Regions from separate parts of the Paenibacillus sp. WG02 genome, predicted to be linked through region 3. Evidence: predicted binding sites of a transcription regulator. Region 3 holds the regulator's gene; each other region holds the start of a gene.

Region 1 (3,173 bases), 1.9 Mb from region 3:
CTCTATTGGCATAGTAGGAAAGGAACATCGCCGAAATATAGAGGACGCTGACTAGCGATAGCAATATGACCGACCAAGTATAAGGACTCGCAAGCAACTTGCTCCAATCTAGCCAAATCATGCCGTTCTGTTCAACGATAATGCCGCCTTCCGAAATGGTTAGGACCGTTGAAAGAGTTGCAGGAATGAGCAAGCCAGTTGCTCCATAAAGCAGCATGTACCATTTGTTATCCTTGGAACCATAGTTGCTGAAAGCGTAGTAAGCTCCACGTATGGCTAATAATATGATAGCTAAACTGCCTGGTACAAGTAACGCGGTGCCATAATAACGTGCAGTTTCAGGGAAGAAACCAATCATGCCGACGTAGAAGAAAACTAGGAATACATTGGTAACCTCCCAGACGGGAGATAAATATCTCTCAATAATCTTATGAATGATATGCTTTTTCATCGTAATAACCGAATAGTAACTGAAGAAGCCTGCACCAAAGTCAATGGATGCCACAATTAAATATCCGTATAGGAAAATCCACAAAACCGTGATTCCGATAAATTCTAAACTCATTCTTTGGTCCTCCCCCCGAAAATACCAAGTGCAATCAGTTCATCTGCGACATCGTTTTTTCTAAAGAGTTTGGATAATACTTTTACTGCGGTCAGAGCTAAAACGAGATAAAGTAAACAGAACAGCAGTAGCATCGTATCCACGTCTTGTGAAGTTGTAGCGGCATCTGCTACCTTCATATATCCACGCAATATCCATGGTTGGCGACCAACCTCCGCGTAAAACCATCCACATTGAATGCCTAGCATGGAAAGAGGACCACAAACAACGATAATCGCTAGAAGCCATCTAGGATAAGGTTTACGGGACTTTTTGCGGGCATACCACATATGACAAATGGCAACGGCAATCACAAACATCCCTATAGCAACCATGGCATCAAAGAAATAATGTACGTATAAAGGAGGACGGAGATCTTTGGGAATCTCATTCAGCCCTTTAACCTCGGTTCCGGGAGTTCCACCTGCCAAGATACTTAGTGCATAAGGAATTTTCAACGCATATTTAACCTCATTATTTTTAGTCAAAATACCGCCAAGAACGAGCGGTGCATTCGTAGCCGTTTCAAAATGCCACTCTGCCGCGGCAAGTTTTTCAGGCTGAGTATGAGCTAGAAATTTGGCTGATAGATCACCGATCATTGCCGTAGATATGGCGAACACGAGCCCAACCGTGACGGTCAGCTTTAAAGCTTTCTTGGCATATAAAGTGTCCCCCTTTTTCCTGAGAAGGGAATAGGCCGCTACAGCAGCCAAGATGAATGCGCTGGTCATGTAGGCAGAGGAGAGTACATGTGCCACTTTGGTAGGCATGGATGGATTAAACATAGCTAGAATCGGCTGTACATTCGTAATCAAGCCATCTTTTAGCGTGAAGCCTTGCGGCGTATTCATGAAGGCATTCACAGTCGTAATAAAAAACGCTGAAGCAGAGGAGCCAATGACAACTGGCACGAGTAGTAACAGATGATGTTTAGGTTTTAAACGTTCCCATGTATATAAATAAATCCCTAGGAAGATAGCCTCGATGAAAAAGGCAAAAGTCTCTAGAAATAACGGAAGCGCAATGGCTTGCCCAGCAATCTCCATGAACTTCGGCCACAACAGGCTGAGTTGAAGCCCGATAGCCGTACCCGTAACCACCCCGATAGCAACGGTGATAACGAATCCCCGAGCCCATCTTCGTGCCAGCAAGGCATAATAGGGATCTTTACGTTGAATGCTGGCTAACTCAGCTAACATAATCATGACCGGAACACCAACGCCGATGGTAGCGAAAATGATATGAAATGCCAGTGTAGTCTCAGTGAGTAGGCGGCTATAAAATACAGAATCGTAGATTGGCATATGGACTCATCTCCTCAGTAGCTTGCATAGGTTCAAAAAAACTTGCGGATAAAAGAGAGCAGCATGACAAAAGCAACAATGAACATCAGATACATCAATTGTTTTTCATGTTTTCGAGATTGGTTCAAGGGGTATCACCTTCTGTTTTCAATTTGATTTGTTATATATTTCTATCTTACTCGATGTATGTGATTTTTTTCACATAATATGTGAATACGGTTTGAACAAAGTATTACAACTTTATTAACATAGGAGTCGAGAACTAAAAAATGAAAAAAGAACCAAGCGCTCCATAAAGCCGCTTGGTTCTTAGTTAAACAATCCATTACGTTGAAGAAGGGTCCTTGAAATATTCCCCTCGCTTCAGGGCATCGACAAACTGCTGAAGCCATTCGTAATAGGTATGTCCATGCCGAAGTTTATATAAATCTTGAAGAGCAAGATTGCGTTCCTGGTCTGTTATATGCTCGTCTAAAATCATTTCTGTCAATTCAGGAAGAGCTTTATTAATGGCTTCTGTCATAACATTGATTTCACGCTGGAGCTTGAGCGTGAAGAAGTTTTGAAACGCAAGAAAAAAATCAACCTCAGCAGCATACAGTTCTTTTCGCTCCTGCTTTTCCTCTAGCTTTTTTACCATTTGGGATTCTACCAATGATCTAACCGCATAGCTCATGTTGCTTTTACTCATATTCATTCGAATTTTCATCTCATCGAGAGTCATCGGCCGATTTTCAAAGAACATAATCCCGTATAATTGACCGGATGAATGAGTGGCTCCGTACAAATCCATCGTTTCTGCAATAGCATCAATGATGTCTTGTCTGATACGCACCCGTTGTTCTGATGCTTGATTTTCTTCTTTTTGAGACATTAGTTTTCACTTCCCTATTCCTGATCGACTGATAGATTCAATAGATTTTGTTTGTAGTACATATATTATAGCAAAAAAACACACTTGAGATAGATAAGGAAAATGTTTTTGTGGATTTACATAATCTTAATGTTGAGTTAACGCTCGGTTGACACAAAAAAGAGATTCATAGTGTACAATAAATTTTGTACAGAGTAGTCATGAAGAAAAAAATGGTAATAAAATCTCATTAATTCAAAATTTTTTGAACATATAGAGATTTACTTTTCTGCTTGATTAATTCGTACAATCCATAACAATCGAAGTAGAATCATCTCAAAACTATGATATCAGGAAAAGGGGATTAACAATGAAAACGAAATGGAAATCACTTGGGTCTATGTTACTT
Region 2 (3,173 bases), 2.1 Mb from region 3:
GTTGCGAACCAAATGCTAAGTAATATTCAAGCAAAAGCTTAAGACGGAACAGGAGGATTTAACATGGCAATGAACATTCAATTAACCGATCGTGTGGGAAAAGGAACTTGGTATATAGTTACCAGGTGAAGGTATCGCCAAAAGTAGATGCGGGCTGCTGCCGCTTAAAGAAGGAGGCACATATATGAAATGGGAAGAAAAATTATCACGGTGGCTTGGCTCTCAGATTGAGGTGCACATCGAGGATCAGGCAGGACTCGACCCTTTAGCACCTCCGAAAAAAATGAAACTTGAAAAGATACGCATTTCCGAAGACCAAGGCTATATGCAAATGTATATGAATGAACATCAATTTCTGGCCATTCCCTTAAGGGGAGAAGAACATACGAGCTTAATAAATTCAGAGCATGGTACGATTCTCAGATCAGACTGACATTGCGGCGCAATTGGTTTATAAAGTCCATTTCGGTTTTTAGAAAGAATATTGTGATCTTCCTCACATCGTTTTAACTTAGAAAGAGATATGATGAAGGTATCAAACAAACGAGGTGAATGTGACATGCTATATTCGAAAATATTAGTAGCCTACGATGGCTCCGAAGCTTCAGATAAAGCGCTCGATTCTGCATTGAAGTTGGCCAAATTGAATCATTTTTCAAAATTAGATATTATTCATATCTTTAATCTACCCACGTATGTGCTAGGATCTTCCGTTGTTATACCGCCAATTGTCATTGAAAACAATTATTTAGATTACTCCGAGCAAGTCATTGGGAAAATCAAAGAACAAATTGCTGATTTTTCGAATATTCATATTGAAGTGAGAAGCGGTTCGATTACGAAAGAAATTCTGAAATATGCAGATGAAATTCAAGCCGATCTTATTATTGTTGGCAGTAGAGGTCTTAATAGTATTGGTGAATTTGTTCTTGGCAGTGTCAGTCACAATGTTGTTCAGCATGCAAAGCTCCCTGTACTGGTCGTCAAATAAATTTCACTTAGGGACACAGAAAAAAATGAGGTAGCAAGGTTCTTGCCTCCTCATTTTTTTGTTCTTCCTCATGATTTCAGGTGTTTTTCGTCCGAATAATGATTTTTCGATTGTACTATTTGTAAAAGGATGTGATCCTTGAATCTGATGGAGATATGTCCTTTTTCGGCCCCCTTTACATGTGATTTAGTTCACATACTTTTATACAATGCTGCTCTAAACTAAAGTAAATGGCCGTGGAGGGGGAATCAGCATGGGATTTATGAAGCAGGAGCAGATATGGGAACGCACTGTGGAAGCAGGAGTGAAAAAGGTACAGTTTGGGTATAGGAAGCAGCTCGTTCTCGGTTTTTTAGGTGGTGCTTATATTGCTTTGGGCTTTTTGCTGTATATCAGGGTTAGTAGCGTATTCCCGGATCCATGGAATGACGTAGGCAGCATAGTAGGAGCTGCTTTTTTTCCGTTGGGTCTGATATTAACGATCATTGCTGGCGGCGAGCTTCTTACTGGGAATATGATGGCAGTTCCTGCCGCGTTCTTTTCCGGAAAGATCAAATTTCACCAGCTTGTAAATAATTGGGCTGTAATAACAGTTGGAAACTTCCTGGGAGCAGTGTTCATCGCTTATGTATTCGGGCATCAAGTTGGTTTAACAGAACATGGTGTTTATTTGACTAAACTAGTAAAACTTGTCCACGCGAAAACGGCAGAGCCATTCTCCACAGCTATTTTATCCGGTATTGGCTGTAACATGTTAGTTGGGCTTGCAGTCTGGTTAGCCTATGGGACAGATGATGATGCAGGTAAAATAATGGGTATATGGTTCCCAACAATGGCTTTTGTAGCGATCGGGTTTCAACACGTCGTTGCCAATATGTTTGTCATTCCTGCGGCAATTTTTGCAAACCAGGCAACCTGGATCGATTTTATGGGAAATCTGGTGCCGGTTTACATGGGGAATTTAATCGGAGGGGCTCTATTTGTCTCGGGAGTTTATGCATTGGTTTATCGTCATTCTAACTAGAGTGTAGTGGAATCTGTATCTAAAGTCAGTTCAACAAATGTTTACTGCAGCCATTCCAATATGGCCGGGTACCATTCTTTTTCTATTCGATCCATGTGATTTTCAATTGGTTGAATAGTTAACCTTAAGCATCGGCTTAACTCTTTGGCTTCTTTTTTGTTTGGCAATGGGGTCATACGCAGAGTCTTTTGATAAAACATTCTTAACATGGGAAGAAGATACTCAACTTCTGATTCGAACGTTTCGTTCGTTTCTATATTAATTTTAGCAAAAGGAACAGACGTAAGTAAAAGCATATCCCTCTCTTTTTTTTCAAGAAGAGAAAGTTCATCCAATAATCCTCTGACTTCTTCAATCATTTTTTTGATGAAATGTATCCGCATTGCCGAAGTTATTTCGGACTCTATGTTACTTGCAAGTCCATTGAGAATCTTCAATTTATGATCGATATCGTAATGAAGTCTATCGAATAAACGAAACTGATTATCCAACATCCAGTGCCAATGCATGTAATTGGCAATTTCATTACTAACGGAAGTATGTGAATAGTACCCCATGTGTTGAACCTCCTAGGTAGTGTTTTACACAAAGTGTATTCTTTTTCATTGCACGAGTCAGTGAGATTGATCACAGAAAATAGAACAAATCTGTGACATATCTCATAGAGTGTGAATTTGATAAGTAGTACATTATAAGCAGCCATAATGAATGATAGGAGTTGTTGATAAATGATTACTTGCGAACAATGCGGTACGACGAATGGGTTTAGGAAGTTAGAGAACAGTTGGGTCTGTGAAGATTGTAAAATAGGTGATGTTAAAACGACCTTGATGAACAGTGGTGGCAAAGTGACTATTGTTAGAGAGAAGATAACAGGCTATGAAAAGGAAGGAGAGTCATTATCAAATAACTAACGATTCATACCCTTAATTCTATATAACTCCTGTTGGGCTAAACCCTATGTAAGGCAAAGTAAATTAAATGTAACCGTGCTTAAACATAAAACAACACCTATTCATATTAGTAGTGTGGGCGTTATAATACTAAATATATAAGTAATAATGGCAACCGTTCAGTGGACGGTTGCCATTATACATTTGTTCCAAGGGGAGAGAGAATGACAATGAACAAGAGGCAAATATTTTTCTCTTTGCGCCT
Region 3 (3,173 bases):
ACACGCAAAGACCCGTATGAAGATTTTAAACTAAAAGAAATCTATGAGCGTTTGGAAGAAACAACAGATGCTTGTGAAGATGTAGCCAATATCCTTGATAGCGTTGTACTTCGTTATTCATAAGACACATTCGTGTCCTATGTGGTACGAAGATAGTTTTCCATATGGAAAACTCTTAGGAGGAAATCATGTTAACTTATTTAATCGTCATCGTTGTGCTCGCCTTACTTTTTGACTTCATTAATGGATTTCACGATACGGCAAATGCGATTGCAACATCCATTTCCACACGAGCCTTAAGTCCGCGTGTAGCCATCGCCATGGCTGCCACACTCAACTTTGTCGGAGCCATGGTTTCCTCTAAGGTTGCCAAAACCGTTGGTGGAAGCATTGCCAACCCAGCCAAAATTGAACACGGCGTTGAAATCGTCATCGCTGCCTTACTTGCCGCCATCATTTGGAACTTATTGACATGGTATCTGGCCATTCCTTCATCTTCTTCGCATACACTTCTTGGTTCTCTAGCCGGAGCAGTTATCGCTGGCGCCGGAGTTCATGCAGTGAATTGGAGTGGTTTTACGCAGATTATTATCATTTTGATTCTATCGCCGATTATTGCTTTCGCCCTGGGTTACTTAATTATGATCTTGATCAAGTACATCATTTTATGGTCTGGTAACACATCAAGATCGAAGCTAAATCGCTTATTCCGTACCTTGCAAATTTTATCCGCGGGATTGCTTTCCTACTCCCATGGCGGTAACGATGCACAAAAAGCAATGGGTATTATCGTATTTGGTTTAGTAGCAGCTGGTGTTCAAACAGACTTGGAAGTACCGATCTGGGTGAAAATTGCTGCCGCTTTAGCCATGGGGCTTGGAACATCCATCGGTGGATGGCGAATTATTAAAACCGTTTCCGGTAAAATAGTTAAAATCGAGCCCATCAATGGCTTTGCTTCGGACTTAACGTCATCACTCGTTATTCAATTCTCTACCTTTTTGGGTAAACCATTGTCAACGACGCATGTTATTTCCTCCGCGATTATCGGGACAGGCAGTGTCATGCGCTTCCATGAAGTTCAATGGGGCACGGTTGGACGCATGTTGATCACTTGGGTTATTACGATTCCGATCAGCATCGCTCTCGCATTCTCGATCTACTTCGTTTTGTTCAGACTCATTTTCTAAAAATAAAGGCACGACCCAAGCTAATCGGGTCGTGCCTTTTTCTAATCCAAATAATAAGCTAAGCTTTGCAATTCGGTTGTAAAATCCGCATGGTGCACTCGCACTTCGGGAGGAACCTTAATAATGACGGGAGCAAAATTCAGTATCGCTTCAATCCCGCAATCTACGAATTGATTGGCTACATTTTGAGCTTCGTTCGCTGGGACCGTTATGATGCCTATGCGGACGCCTAATTCAGATAAAACCTTCTTCATCTCATGCATCGGTTGAACGATTAGGTTGTTGATCGATTCCCCGGCCTTGCTTGGCATTGCATCGAATACAGCGACAATCTTCATATCATTGCGTAAATAAGTATTATAATTGCACAAAGCGCGGCCTAGATTACCCGCTCCAACAAGAGCTACTTGAATATGGCGATCCAACTTCAGGATCTGTCTAATTTTTTCAATCAAGTAAGCAATGTCATAGCCGATTCCCTTTTTCCCGAATTCTCCAAAATAAGCCAAATCCTTACGAATCTGAGCCGGATTCAGATCGAGCTTTTGACCCAAATCCTGCGAGGATACCGTCGATACATTTTTCATTGCAAGTTCATTCAGAAAGCGTAAATAAATGGGCAGCCTCCTGACGACTGCTTCCGATATTTTTTGTGTTTTCAACTTTACGCCTCCCCCATCCACTCTTCAATCCTAGGTAACATTTGCTCAGTCGTCATATGCTCAATCTTCGGACCAGGCAATGAATAAAGGAAGTGCTTGCCATAATACGTATCAATCACTCGAGTATCATAGATGATAACGATGCCTTTATCGGATGCACGTCTGACAAGCCGGCCAAAGCCCTGCTTAAATCGAATGACAGCCTGCGGAACTGAAAATTTCATAAATGGATTTTCGTTGCGTTTCTTTATATTTTCACACTTAGCTTCAACTAGAGGGTGATTCGGAGGTTGAAACGGCAAACGGATAATAGCAAGACAGCTGAGTGCATCTCCAGGAATGTCGACACCCTCCCAGAACGAGCTGGTGCCCAACAGGACGCACATTTTATTATCTTGGAACATCCGGGTCAGTTTACTCCGATTGCCGCTGTCTACCCCCTGCCCGAGCACGGTAATCCCATGAGGCTTCAAATGGTCCTTCATCCCCGCATAAATTTGCTTAAGCATGCGATTCGACGTGCACAAAATCAACATTCGTCCTTTTGTAATACGGGCCACATCACTAAGCGAATCAATTAGCGCGTTGATAAAAACAGGATCACCTGCACCTTTGATCATTGGGAAGTCGCGAGGAATTACGACGAGTGCTTGCTCTCTGTAATTGAATGGAGATGGCAATTGAACGGTTTTCAATTTGCCCGATTCTTCATCCTCAGGAATGGCTAACCCTAATTGATCTGCTGAATATTGAAAAGATTTATTAACAGACAATGTCGCGGAGGTCAGGATAATACTGTCTTTGGTCTCAAAGAAATGCTGCTGCAGCAGACCGCTTACATCGGTAGGCACGGATACAAGCTGCAGAGACTTCGATTTGGCGTAGGTACCCGCTTCCATCCAATACACATAACCCTCATCGGCCATTTTCATAAAAAAGTGCAGAGCATCTCGGTGATTATACAGTTCCTTTACCGTGCCATTCAAATCGGTGACTAAACCTTGGACCCCGAAGACTTCCTGCATGTCCTTCACTTCATTTAACAATTTATCCAGCGTGCGGAGTAAATCATTGGCATTCAAATAAATATTGTCTTCCATAATCAAAAGCTCTCGCCACTCGGGTGGAAGCGTTTCGGACTTCATCCGCAGTACATACTGTGAGTTTTCCGATTGCGAAGGATCGCTTCTTGAAGATAACAACTCATAGAGCGCTTCGCTGAGCCGATCCCAATCCTCTTTGATTTTCACAATTTTGGGAAAGAGCCCGTCAATGGTCTGACTCCAAGCGGCCGCGCGTTCCGGCTGCTCATCCGATTTCT

What was found. The regulator Rex, encoded in region 3, represses fermentation and respiration genes when NADH is low (regulators of the CRP and FNR family bind a similar motif). The targets are predictions, from matches to a motif close to TTGTGAAATATTTCACAA.
Region 1: a site for Rex is predicted at 2,098-2,115, ahead of ACBP55_RS14375 (cytochrome ubiquinol oxidase subunit I). Genes of this name have one in related genera too.
Region 2: a site for Rex is predicted at 1,171-1,188, ahead of ACBP55_RS13455 (formate/nitrite transporter family protein). Genes of this name have one in related genera too.

Annotation. Positions count from the first base shown of each region.
Region 1 covers NZ_AP036016.1:3,258,626-3,261,798, forward strand. Annotated here, with positions in the region: gene ACBP55_RS14370 (cytochrome d ubiquinol oxidase subunit II) at 1-565, opposite strand, end outside; gene ACBP55_RS14375 (cytochrome ubiquinol oxidase subunit I) at 562-1,911, opposite strand; gene ACBP55_RS14380 (GbsR/MarR family transcriptional regulator) at 2,237-2,785, opposite strand; gene ACBP55_RS14385 (putative 2-aminoethylphosphonate ABC transporter substrate-binding protein) at 3,135-3,173, shown strand, end outside.
Region 2 covers NZ_AP036016.1:3,021,812-3,024,984, forward strand. Annotated here, with positions in the region: gene ACBP55_RS13440 (hemerythrin domain-containing protein) at 1-42, shown strand, start outside; gene ACBP55_RS13445 (hypothetical protein) at 185-433, shown strand; gene ACBP55_RS13450 (universal stress protein) at 560-991, shown strand; gene ACBP55_RS13455 (formate/nitrite transporter family protein) at 1,245-2,015, shown strand; gene ACBP55_RS13460 (hypothetical protein) at 2,057-2,572, opposite strand; gene ACBP55_RS13465 (hypothetical protein) at 2,744-2,929, shown strand; gene ACBP55_RS13470 (histidine kinase) at 3,139-3,173, shown strand, end outside.
Region 3 covers NZ_AP036016.1:5,122,150-5,125,322, forward strand. Annotated here, with positions in the region: gene ACBP55_RS23315 (DUF47 domain-containing protein) at 1-123, shown strand, start outside; gene ACBP55_RS23320 (anion permease) at 189-1,190, shown strand; gene ACBP55_RS23325 (redox-sensing transcriptional repressor Rex) at 1,232-1,852, opposite strand; gene dinG (ATP-dependent DNA helicase DinG) at 1,855-3,173, opposite strand, start outside.